One region of the Ensifer sp. LBL genome, then DNA from elsewhere that is predicted to be linked to it. Evidence: predicted binding sites of a transcription regulator. Region 1 holds the regulator's gene; each other region holds the start of a gene.

Region 1 (3,064 bases):
CCCCCGCCGATGCCCTTGGCGACCGCCATGATATCCGGGCGGATGTCGGCCCATTCATAGGCAAACAGCTTGCCGGTGCGGCCGACGCCGGTCTGAACCTCGTCGAGGATCAGGAGCAGGCCGAACTCGTCGCAAAGCGCGCGCAGTTCCTGCATGAACTCCTTGGTCGCCGGGCGGATACCGCCCTCGCCCTGGATCGGCTCGATCAGGATCGCTGCGGTTTCCTCGGTGATCGCATTCTTGACGGCAGCGATGTCGCCGAACGGGACCTGGTAGAAGCCTGGCGCCTTCGGACCGAAACCTTCGATGTATTTCTGCTGACCGCCGGCGGCGATCGTCGCGATCGTGCGGCCGTGGAAAGCGCCTTCGAAGGTGATGACGTGGAACTTCTCCGGGTGACCCTTGGAGAAGTGGTAACGCCGTGCCGTCTTGATGGCGCATTCCAGCGCCTCTGCGCCGGAATTGGTGAAGAACACCTTGTCGGCAAAGGTGACTGCGGTCAGCCGGCGACCGAGGCTTTCCTGGCCCGCAATCTCATAGAGGTTGGACAGGTGCCAAACCTTGTCGGCCTGCGCCTTCAGCGCTTCGACGAGGTGGGGATGCGCGTGGCCGAGCGAATTCACGGCAACACCAGCGCCGAAATCGAGATAACGCGTACCGTCTTCAGCGATCAGCCAGGCGCCCTCTCCTCGCTCGAAACGCAACGGCGCGCGCATGTAGGTATCGTAAAGCGGCGTTGTTGCAGTCATGCGAGGCTCTCCTTCACTCCAGATCGACATCGATCCCGCGCCTCACGCGGGCCGATAAAAATCAAAAATGCCGCCTTTCGGCGGCGCAGGCACTATTCCCATTTCGCGCTGCAATGTCAACAAAACCAAGCCTTGCAGCGCAACATGAAGGGTCGATTCCTGGCAGCAGAAAAATCGTCCGGGAGGGCTTGCAAAAATGCAACGCCGGCCGAGCAAGTTGGGGAAAACTACGAAATCGATTCGGCCTGATTCCCGGGACTCTTGCCACAGAGTCCAGCGGTCAGTACGTTAACATTCAATTACTAGACGCATGCGGCGGACCTAGTCACCAAAAGAGTTATCGCGTTTGCAACCCCGGGGTTCAGCCGGGGTGCGGTGAGGGATTCTGCCATCCCCAACGCTGAGAACGGAGAGTGCAGAAATGAACTGGACTGACGAGCGGGTGGAGAAACTGAAGAAGCTTTGGTCCGAGGGCCTGAGCGCGAGCCAGATCGCGGCACAGCTCGGCGGCGTCAGCCGTAACGCTGTCATCGGCAAGGTTCACCGCCTGAGCCTGCCAGGTCGCGCCAAGGCCGGCGGTAGCACCACGACGGCGGCCCGTCCGAAGCGCCCGACTTCGGCACCGCGTGCGCCGAACTACGCTTCGCGCGTTTCGGCCCGCCCGGTTGCACGCGCGGCCGGCGCTGTCGTTCTCAAGGAAGAAATCGAAGTCGATCTCGTTGCCGAGCAGGATTTCAGCACCCGGACCGACGTTGTCGTGCCGATGTCGCGCCGCCTCGAGCTGACCCAGCTCACCGAGCGCACCTGCAAGTGGCCGATCGGCGACCCGCTGAAGGAAGAGTTTCACTTCTGCGGCAACGATTCCCCGGAATCCTCGCCTTACTGCACCTTCCATGCGCGGTTGGCCTACCAGCCGTCGGGTGAGCGCCGCAGGGCCCGCTAAGAAGCCGGACAGCATCAATAAAAAAGGGGCCGATCGGCCCCTTTTTTTGTTGGCGACTCCCGGATCTGTCAGCTTTCGAGCGAATAGCCGGCGCCGCGAACGGTGCGGATAACGTCCGGCATGTTCGAGAAATTCAGAGCCTTGCGCAGGCGACCGACATGCACGTCGACGGTGCGTTCGTCGACATAGATGTCATGGCCCCAGACGCCATCCAGAAGCTGCGAGCGCGAGAAGACGCGGCCCGGCGAGGACATCAAGAACTCCAGAAGACGAAACTCGGTCGGGCCGAGGCGCACTTCGCGGCTGCGGCGGTGAACGCGATGGGTCTCGCGGTCGAGTTCGATGTCGCCGCAGCGAAGCAGCGTCGACAGGACCTCGGGCTTTGCCCGGCGCAGCATCGCCTTGACGCGCGCCATCAGCTCCGGCGTGGAGAATGGCTTGACCACATAGTCGTCGGCGCCGGTCGCCAAACCCCGGACGCGCTCGCTTTCCTCGCCGCGCGCCGTCAGCATGATGATCGGCAGGCGCTCCGTCTCGGGGCGCTGGCGCAGCCGGCGGCAAAGCTCGATGCCGGAAACACCGGGCAGCATCCAGTCGAGGATGAGCAGGTCGGGCAGCCGCTCCTGAAGCCGGATCTCCGCCTCGTCGCCCCTCAGGATCGTGTCGACGTCGAAGCCCTCGGCTTCCAGATTGTAACGCAGCAGAACGCTCAGCGCCTCTTCGTCTTCGACTACGGCGATTTTTGGCAACATCAGGTAACGTCTCCTTACCGCGGGCGACCCTTGGGCTCATCGGCCCGGCCGGCGCTCAGACACTCTAAATCTGGAGCACGTCCGCCGATTTCAAAGGCGGGGCGAAAACCGCGTGCTTCAGATACAGGAATTCGGGGCCGCGACCGAAGCCGCGACCGGATCAGATTTCAAAGGGCATGCATGCTTACGGCGCGCTCGGCGCTCAGTCGTTGACCGAGCCCAGTGTCGAAGTGGTGTCATCCTTCGGACGCTCGCCTTCCGGCTGAGCACCCGTCGCCATGTAATAGATCGTCTCAGCGATATTGGTCGCGTGGTCGCCGATGCGCTCGATGTTCTTGGCGCAGAACAGAAGATGCGTGCAGGGCGTGATGTTGCGCGGATCTTCCATCATGTAGGTCAGAAGCTCGCGGAACAGCGAGGTGTAGATCGCATCGATCTCCTCGTCGCGCTCGCGGATGCTGTTGGCCTTCTCCGGCGAGCGCGAAGCGTAGACGTCGAGCACTTCCTTGAGCTGGACCAGAGCCAGCTCTGCCAGGTGCTCCAGGCCGCGGGCGAGCTTGCGCGGAATGCCGGATCCGGCAACCGCGATCACGCGCTTGGCGGTGTTCTTGCCAAGGTCG
Region 2 (3,064 bases), on a different contig from region 1:
TGCCTTGCCCATGGTCTCCGCATCGGCGGTGAGGTCCAGAAGGTCGTCGGCGAGCTGGAAGGCGAGGCCGATCTTCTCGCCAAAGGCGCGAAGCCGCGCGCGATCGTCCCTGGAGGCGTCGGCGACAATGGCTCCAGCCTCACAGGCAAAACGAATGAGGGCCCCCGTCTTCATCGCCTGCAATGTGACGATCCCGGCCTCGTCCGGCGGCGATTTTTCCGCGGCCAGGTCGAGTGCCTGTCCACCGGCCATGCCGCCGTGGCCGGCGGCGCGACCGAGGGCCAGAACCAGTGCCACCTTCTGCGCATCCGAAAGCGAGGTCTCGGGCGCAGCGATGATATCGAAGGCGAAGGTCAAAAGGCTGTCGCCGGCAAGGATCGCCGTCGCCTCGTCGAAGGCCTTGTGCACGGTCGGCTGGCCGCGGCGCATGTCGTCATCGTCCATCGCCGGCAGGTCGTCATGGACCAGCGAATAGCAGTGCACGCATTCGAGTGCAGCGCCGACGCGCAGCGCCGCATCACGGTTGCCGCCGAGCAGATCGGCGCATTCGATCACCAGGAAGGGGCGCAGGCGCTTGCCGCCGTTCAGCACGCCGTGGCGCATGGCACCCAACAGGTTTGCCGGCCGGGCGATTTCGTCGGCTTCCGTCGTCTGGCCGAGCAGACGTTCCAGCAGCGCCTCGACGGTGCGGGCATTGGCGGCGAGGCGACGGGTAAAAGGCGATGGTTCCTGGCTCATGCGCGCTCTTTGACATGGGCGAAGAGGGCTTTCAACGGGGATTCGTGTCGCAGCCGCGCGCTTTCCCTGGGACAGCCGCCTGCACGCCTTGCCTTTTGCCAGAAAGCCCGTTCAACTCTGCCTGCGCATGCACTAAGAGAAGCGGATGGACAGCGAGGTGAACAGTCAGGCCGCGAACGTCGTTCCGGAAGCGCGCGAGGAGGGCGAAGTGCCTTCCAGTCGCTGGTCTTCGCTTCGCCGGACGTTGCGCACGCGCCGCCGCCAGATCGTGCTCGCCGTGCTTGGCCTGCTCGTCCTTCCTTACGCACTGATCGTTCTCTATCTGGTGGAGTTCATCCATCCCGTCTCGACGCTGATGCTGCGCGATCTCGTGCTGCTGCGCGGCTACGATCGGCAATGGGTCGAGTTCGATGATATCGCCCCGGTTCTGGTGCAGTCGGTGATGATGTCGGAGGACGGGCAGTTTTGCGCGCATGACGGCGTCGACTGGGGCCAGATGCGGGGCGTGGTCGAGGATGCGCTCGAAGGGGAATCCACCCGTGGCGCCAGCACCATTCCGATGCAGACGGTCAAGAACCTCTATCTCTGGAACGGTCGCTCCTTCCTGCGCAAGGGCATGGAACTGCCGCTGGCGGTCGCCGCCGACTTCGTCTGGAGCAAGCGGCGGATGATGGAGATCTATCTCAATATCGCCGAATGGGGCGACGGGATCTATGGTATCGAGGCGGCTGCCCGCCACCATTTCGGGGTTTCGGCGTCGAAGCTTTCGCGACGGCAGGCGGCGCTGCTTGCTGTCTCGCTGCCCAATCCGAAGGAGCGCAACGCCGGCAAGCCGGGCCGCGGGCTGAAGCGCCTGGCGAATCTGATCGAGCGCCGCGCCAGCCGCTCCGGCGGTTACATCACCTGCCTTTATAATTAGGATCAGACCTTTTCATTGGATGGGCTCACTGGGCGATGTCATGCTCGCGTTGTAGAGTTCTGCCATCTCGGCCTCTCTCCCCTTGAAAGGCCCGATCGCTCCATGACCATGATTTCCCCCTCGCTTCTCGCCTTTGGCCGCAACGCCAATCATGCCCCGCCGAGACATCTCGGAACGCGCTACGACACCGAAGGCCGCTTCCTTTCGGAACCGGGCAACACCGTCGTCTCCCACGTCACTGCCGGGTCGCCGTCCGAGGCCGCCGTGCTTGGCGTGCGCGACCGGTTGATGGCGATGCCCGAGGCGCGGCAGTTCGCCTTTACCGCGCCCTCCAGCCTGCACATGACGGTCTTCCAGGGCATCATCGAACACCGCCGGAAGCTTCCTTACTGGCCGGCTGACATGTCGCTCGATACGCCGATCGAGGTGATGACCGCGCATTACCGCGAACAGCTCGCGAATTTTGTGCCGCTGGAGCCGTTCCGCGCCCGCGTGACCGAGATCACCCCGACGGGCCTTGCGCTCGAAGGCGACAGTGCCGCCGATCGCGCCTGTCTCAAGGCCTGGCGCGACGCCTTCGCAGACGCCTTCGGCTACCGCCATCCTGATCATGACGATTACGAATTCCACATCACCTATGCCTACCCCGTCGATTGGCTCGACGATTCTGCGCTACCGCGCTGGCAGATGATGCTGGACGAACAGCTCGCTTTTCTGCGCGAGCAGGTGCCGGTGATCGCGCTCGATCCACCCGCCTTCTGCTCGTTCGAGGACATGAACCATTTCGAGGAACTGATCGTTTTCTCGGAGAGACCAGCAACCAAGGAACGGAAATGACCGGACTTACGCTTTTTGTCGGCAACAAGAACTATTCGTCCTGGTCGATGCGGCCATGGATCGCGATGACGGCGGCAGGCATCGCCTTCGACGAGGTGGTCATCCCCTTCGACTTCGCCGCGGGTAACCCGGACATTCGCGCGGTCTCGCCGACGGGAAAGGTGCCGTTGCTTAGGCATGGCGATTTCCTTGTCTGGGAATCGCTGGCGATCATCGACTACGTCGCCGAGCTTTTTCCCGATGCAGGGCTATGGCCGGCCGACCGTCAGGCGCGCGCCCGGGCGCGCAGCTATTCGATGGAAATGCTCTCCGGTTTCAGGGCGTTGCGCGGCGCCTGCCCGATGAATGTCCGCCGGGCGAAGAAGGCGCTGGACGTTGCCGAGGACGTCCGCGCGGATGTCGCCCGCATCGAGACGATCTGGCGGCAGGCGCTCGCCCAATCCGGCGGTCCGTTCCTCTTTGGCGCCTTCACCGCGGCCGATGCGATGTACGCACCTGTGGTCAACCGCTTCGATGTCTATGATCTCGTTGCGGATCCAGAAACGCTCGGCTACATGAACCGCGTAAAGG
Region 3 (3,064 bases), 720 kb from region 1:
CAGGGCTGCCAGCGCCGCAATGACGACGGCAAACTCCGTCACCGGATATTCGACCGCGGCCACCGCCGGGCTGATGAGAAGGAGCGCAAGCACGGTGGCGGCAACGGCAGCCGAAATGGAGATGGCCGCATGCGGCGGGATGAACAGCCGCTCCCAGGGACCGGCAACGGCGCCGCGTCGCTCGGCCCCTTCTGGCGCTTCGGGCGCAGGCGCCGCTTCCGTGACGCCCGGCCAGATGAGGCCGACGCCAACGATCATCACCAGCAGCGCAAAGGCGACCGGCCGCGGTTCGAATGGCGCGACGGCGGTGATGTAGGCCAGGCCCCAAAGCCCGACGCCCGCATTGGCCAAGGTCGGAACGACGGTCCAGCTGCGCAGGCGCGACGCAAGCAAGGTCGCGAGCCACACGATCGAGAGGAAGCCGAAGAGCACCCAGGGGCGCGGTTCATTGCTCGAGACGAGCAGCGGCGTTGCGAGCGAGGCAAGCAGGCCGAGGCCAGCGAGCGCCTGCCCATGCAGCAGCGACAGGCCGACGGTCGCAAGCGAAATCGCCGCCAAGAGAACGAAGGCCGTGCCCGTGCCGATATAGTCGTAGATGCCATAGGCGGCATAGGCGACCCCGAAGAGTGTGACGGCACCGGCGGCCGTCAGAATGCCGGGGATCATGGCATTCTGGAATTCGTTGGCGATCACGGGCACCGCGCGCCGACGGATGACCTCGCCCGCCGCCATCAGCAGGAGGCCGAACAAAGCGGCAAGCGTCAGGCGAACCGCCGGGCTCAGCAGGCCGGCGTCGATCGAGTACTTGACCATGAAGACGCCGCCGAGCGCCAATGCGATGCCGCCAACCCAGACGGCCCACCGGGCGCCGAGACGGCTTTCCAGGCTCTCGGTCTGACGGGGTGCCGTTGCGACCGGCTGCGGTGCTTCCATGCTGGCAGCGATCGTCTCCTCGCCCTCGATTTCGGCCGCGGTTCCCTCTGCATCGCCGAAAATCCGGGCGCCTTCGCGCGCGCTGGCCGACATGGCGGCAGCAGCATCGTCCAACGTCTCCCGCCCCAGCGTCTCTGGCCCCAGCGTCTCCGGCACAGCCGGCAATTCGTCCGCCGCCGTAAGCGCCTCGGTCGCTCCTTCGGCCGGAGCGCGATCGCCCGGCGCGGCCTTCAGCGCGACGATCTCCGCCTTGAGAGCGCCCAGTTCGGCACCAAGGCGCTCGGTCGTCCTGCGGTTGCCGAGATAGGCGGATAGGGCCAGAATAAAGGCAGCTAAAGCAATAAGTTCGAACATACTTTCTCCTGGCAGTCGCAATCGCCGGCGCGCGCAACCATACAGACTTTTGTGCAAGCGCCAAATCTATAGACGGCCGAGCGCTGTAATCTCTTCACGGAAATGTCGCAGAACTGTCATCGGGCAGCTGGTACAGGCGGATGAACACCGCTGCCTCGCGCGGTGGTTTCCATCGTTCAACCAGGAGACCCGATCATGGACAAGCATCTCGCCCAGACGGAAGAGACCGAATTCAAGACGCTGACGGAACGCAGGGAAGAGCTGGAAGATGTCGGCCACAACTGTTCCACCAATCCGACGATGGGCGACATCATCCATCGCCGCTTCTCGCGCCGCTCGTTCATCGGCGGCTCGCTGGCCGTTGCCGCGATCTCGACCACCGTCAGCCCGCTCGCTCTCCTGACCGCCGAAGAGGCACGCGCCGAGGACGGTTCACAGTTCGACTTCACCGAGATCGAAGCCGGCGTCGACGAGAAGCACCATGTCGCCGAAGGTTATGATGCAGACGTCCTGCTTCGCTGGGGCGACAAGATCTTCGCCGACAGCCCGGAGTTCGACCCGAAGAACCAGACGGCCGCCGCCCAGGAAAAGCTGTTCGGCTACAACAACGACTATGTCGGCTTCATCCCGCTCGACGGCAGCGCCGACCACGGCCTGCTCGTCGTCAACCACGAATACACCAATGCCGAGCTGATGTTCCCGGCCTTCGCCAGCGTCGTGAAGGAAAAGGTGACCAAGGACGGCAAGGAAGTCGAGGAAGAGAAAGTCGTTCTCGGCGAATACAGCAAGGAGCTGGTCGACATCGAGATGGCGGCCCATGGCGGCACGATCATCGAGATCCGCAAGGTCGACGGCAAATGGCAGCCGGTTCTCGACGGCAAGAACAACCGCCGTATCACCGTCAACACCGAGATGCAGATCACAGGCCCTGCCGCCGGCCACGACCGCCTGAAGACGCCCTCCGACCCGACCGGCAAAAAGGTGTTCGGCACGCTCAACAACTGCGCCGGCGGCGTCACCGCCTGGGGCACCTACATGATGGCCGAGGAAAACTTCAACGGCTACTTCGGCGGCGAGATCGCCGAGGACCATCCGGAATACAAGCAGCTGAAGAGGCTGGGCGCACCGGGCGGCCAGTATGAATGGGCGTCCTTCTACGACCGTTTCGACGTCTCCAAGGAGCCGAACGAAGCCAACCGCTTCGGCTGGATCGTCGAGGTCGATGCGCTGGACCCGACCTCGGTGCCGAAGAAGCGCACGGCTCTCGGCCGCTTCAAGCACGAAGGCTGCGAATCGATCGTCAACAAGGACGGTCGCGTCGTGCTCTATTCCGGCGACGATGAACGCTACGACTATGTCTACAAGTTCGTGACCAAGGGCACCTTCAACCCTGACGACCGCGCCGCCAACATGGACCTCTTCGACGAGGGCACGCTCTACGTCGCCAAGTTCGACGAAGACGGCACTGTCACCTGGATGCCGCTGACGCACGGCGAAGGCCCGCTGACGGAAGCCAACGGCTTCGCCTCGCAAGCCGACGTACTGATCAACACCCGTCTTGCCTCCGACGCGCTCGGCGCCACCAAGATGGACCGTCCGGAAGACGTTCAGCCGAACCCGAAGACGGGCAAGGTCTACGTGATGCTGACCAACAACACCAAGCGCAAGGCCGACGAAGTCGACGCCGCCAACCCGCGCGCCAAGAACGCCTTCGGTCATATCGTCGAGATCACCGAGACCGACGGCGACTTCGCCTCGCTCAAGAGCCGCTGGGATG
Region 4 (3,064 bases), on a different contig from region 1:
GTCGGCGAACTGCACGAAGAACGCATCCGAAAGCAGAAGCAGGATGGGCGCGGCAATCAGATAGGCGAACAGCACGACCAGACCGACGCCCACCATCGTGGTGGGGTCCTGGTTGTGGACCCTGTAGTTGTAAATGGCTTTGCCAAAGTTTCGCATAGCAATCCCGTGGGTTGGAAGCCGCACAGCAGCCTCGGGCGGGTTGGCCCGGCCTGCGGTGACGTTTGTGGTAGGCGCGCGACAGGGCCTGCGCACGCGGCGCATCGGTCTCCCGTCGGGCTGTTGGATGAGGTCAGAAAGTGGAAGCGCCGGCCTTGTCGATGACCTCGCGCACGCTTGCCCAATCCCGATCGTAGCGGATCGGCAGGAAGCGCTCGTCGCCGTGAAACTCGCTCTTCATTTCCGCGGTGAACTCAAAGTCGAAGAAACACCGCTTCATCGCCGCGACCAGCGGCGGGGCGAGATCATGCGCATAGGCAAAGGACGACGTCGGAAAGATGCCGCTGGTGAAGATGACGCGGAGGTCTTCGCGCTTGACCATCCGCCGCTCAATCAAACGTTCCAACACGTCGGACGCGACGGCCGCCATGTCGTAGTCACCCGAGATCACGCCGAGAATGGACTTGTCATGACCGCCGGACATGATCGGCGCATAGTCCTCCCCCGGGCTCAGGCCTTCGCCCGGGAAAAGCGCGCGCGGCGCCAGATGCCCTGAGTTCGAGAACGCGGACGCGTGCGCCACGCGCCGCCCCTTGAGATCAGAGAGCGTCTTGAACGGGGAGTCCGCGCGAACGATGGCAATCAGATTGTAGCCGCGCACTACCTTTCCGATGCCTTTCGCGGCAAAGGGAACGGCGCCGGCGCGGTTGACCGCCTCGACCGTCGGTCCGGTCGAAAAGCCGGCGAAGTGCAACCGCCCGGAGCGCATGGCTTCGATCTCCGCCTTGCTCGACTGCACCGGGTAATAGACGATCTGGCGGCCGAGACAGGCGCCGAGATGGGTGGTGAAATCCTTGAACAGGCTGGCATAGATGGCCGGCTCCTCGATCGGAGCATAGGCCCAGACGAGCGTCTGCGGATCCCGCCATTTCGAAGGGTCTGTCGGCGCATCGGCAACGAAGTCCTTGTCGGCGTCGCAGTAGCGCTCGTCGAGATCGGGGCTTGTCCCGCAACCGGCTTTCGCCGTTGTCGACACGGGCAACAGCAGCACGCACGCCAATGCGAGGCCGGCCAAAAACAGCCTGTGCGCGTTCATGTCTACCCCTCCCCGAAGCTCCGCTCTCCCGGCGAAAGCTTCATAGTTCTCATCTGCTTTTGATCTGTGTATGGGAGTATCACTGTCACAATCCTGTCACCTGGAAACGCGATGCGCATTCTCCTGATCGAAGACACCCCCGACATCGCCTTTGCCATTTCCATGCGCCTGGAAAAGGAAGGCTACGAGGTCACGACCGCGTTCGACGGCGCGGAAGGAGAGCGGCTCGCCCTCAACGCCTCGCACGATCTGGTGATCCTCGACATCAACCTGCCGAAGCGGGACGGCTTCGCCATCCTGAGTGCCATGCGCCAGGGTGGGTTGACGCGTCCCGTCATCGTCATCACCGCCCGCAACCAGGTGGCCGACAAGGTCGACCTGCTCGAATTAGGCGCTGACGACTATCTGGTCAAACCCTTCGACCTACACGAGCTCGTCGCGCGCATCCGGGCCGTCTCCCGCCGGCACCTGGGAGCGGCGCAATCGGTTCTGCGCTTGGGCTCGATCTCCATCGACCTTTCGGCCCGCGCGGTGATGCTCGAAGGCCGCCCGCTCGACCTCGGCCGCCGCGAATTCGACGTGCTGGAGGCCTTGGCGACCCGCGCCGGCACGACGGTCAACAAGGAGCAGCTGGTCGTAAAGCTCTTCGGCTATGAGGACACGGGCACGCCGAATGCCGTCGAGTTGCTGGTTTCCCGGGTGCGCCGGAAGCTCGAGGACTGCGACATCGAGATCGTCACGCATCGCGGCGTGGGCTACATGCTGCGCCAGCGCACCGGGGGCGGCGCAAGCGGTGCGGTCTGACTATTCGATCGAGCGCCGCATCCTGTTCAGCGGCGCTGCCCTGCTCATCATCATCGGGCTTTTCCTGTTCTGGATGGTGCGCTGGAATGCACACAACGCAGCCGAAGAAGCCTTCGACCGCGTGCTCGGCGCGGCCGCACTTTCGATTGCCGACACGGTCTCGATCGAGGACGGCACCGCAAGCGTCGACCTGCCGCATTCCGCCTTCGCCATCCTCGGCACATCCCGGCTCAATCGCATCTTCTATCGGGTGGCCGCCCCCGACGGCACGATCATCACCGGCTCGCCGATCCTCGGTCTGGAGATCCCGCACGGGACGGGACCGCAGTTGCGGCTGGCCGACAGCACCTACAGGGGCGAGCGGATCCGCATCGCCGCCGTCGCCCGCTACAGCACCGACGCAGCCGGCGGCGGCTGGGTCGACGTTCTCGTCGGCGAGACCCGCGAGGCGCGCGATCAGCTCGGGCTGCACCTGACCTTCAATGCGGCCCTTCCCGCAATCGCCGTATCCGTGCTGGCATTCCTGCTGATCTGGCTGGCGGTCCGCCAGGCTTTCGCACCGCTGAGAACGGTCGAGGCCGATTTGCGCCACCGAGCCTCGTCTGATCTGAGCCCGGTCTCCGGCCCGGTGCCAAGGGAGGTGAGCGCGCTGATCTCGGCGCTGAACGACTTCATGGGCCGGCTTGATTCCGTGCTCGTCGGCCTGAAGAGCGTGACGGCCGACGCCGCCCATCAGTTGCGCACGCCGCTGACTGCCTTGCGCGCCCTTGCAGAACTTTCGATCGACGAAGCGCCGTCGGGCAGATTGCGTGACATTCTCGGGCGCATCCACGCCAACTCGGTCAATGCCAGCGTTCTCGCAAACCAGCTTCTGTCGGATGCAAGCACGCTGCACGGCATTGAATCGCGTCTGCGCGAGACCCTCGACATACGCCTCGTTGTGCGGGAGGCCATCCGTCGCCTGCAGGCCGAAGGTTCCTATCCCGCCCTCGACGACATGCTCACGCT

Evidence for each region. The regulator PhoB, encoded in region 1, activates phosphate uptake and scavenging genes when phosphate is short. The targets are predictions, from matches to a motif close to TGTCATNNANCTGTCAT.
Region 2: the regulator PhoB is predicted to act here: its motif matches at 1,694-1,710, upstream of OKW20_RS23915 (DUF1868 domain-containing protein).
Region 3: the regulator PhoB is predicted to act here: its motif matches at 1,391-1,407, upstream of OKW20_RS01355 (PhoX family protein).
Region 4: the regulator PhoB is predicted to act here: its motif matches at 1,336-1,352, upstream of phnD (phosphate/phosphite/phosphonate ABC transporter substrate-binding protein).

What each region holds. Positions count from the first base shown of each region.
Region 1 covers NZ_JBNDJY010000001.1:1,000,523-1,003,586, forward strand. The annotation lists gene OKW20_RS04890 (aspartate aminotransferase family protein) at 1-749, opposite strand, end outside; gene OKW20_RS04895 (GcrA family cell cycle regulator) at 1,171-1,692, shown strand; gene phoB (phosphate regulon transcriptional regulator PhoB) at 1,761-2,444, opposite strand; gene phoU (phosphate signaling complex protein PhoU) at 2,647-3,064, opposite strand, start outside.
Region 2 covers NZ_JBNDJY010000006.1:179,622-182,685, forward strand. The annotation lists gene OKW20_RS23905 (polyprenyl synthetase family protein) at 1-738, opposite strand, end outside; gene mtgA (monofunctional biosynthetic peptidoglycan transglycosylase) at 884-1,657, shown strand; gene OKW20_RS23915 (DUF1868 domain-containing protein) at 1,760-2,494, shown strand; gene OKW20_RS23920 (glutathione S-transferase family protein) at 2,491-3,064, shown strand, end outside.
Region 3 covers NZ_JBNDJY010000001.1:277,079-280,142, forward strand. The annotation lists gene OKW20_RS01350 (DUF2339 domain-containing protein) at 1-1,287, opposite strand, end outside; gene OKW20_RS01355 (PhoX family protein) at 1,483-3,064, shown strand, end outside.
Region 4 covers NZ_JBNDJY010000011.1:15,890-18,953, forward strand. The annotation lists gene OKW20_RS30305 (ABC transporter permease) at 1-156, opposite strand, end outside; gene phnD (phosphate/phosphite/phosphonate ABC transporter substrate-binding protein) at 290-1,252, opposite strand; gene OKW20_RS30315 (response regulator transcription factor) at 1,364-2,056, shown strand; gene OKW20_RS30320 (sensor histidine kinase N-terminal domain-containing protein) at 2,046-3,064, shown strand, end outside.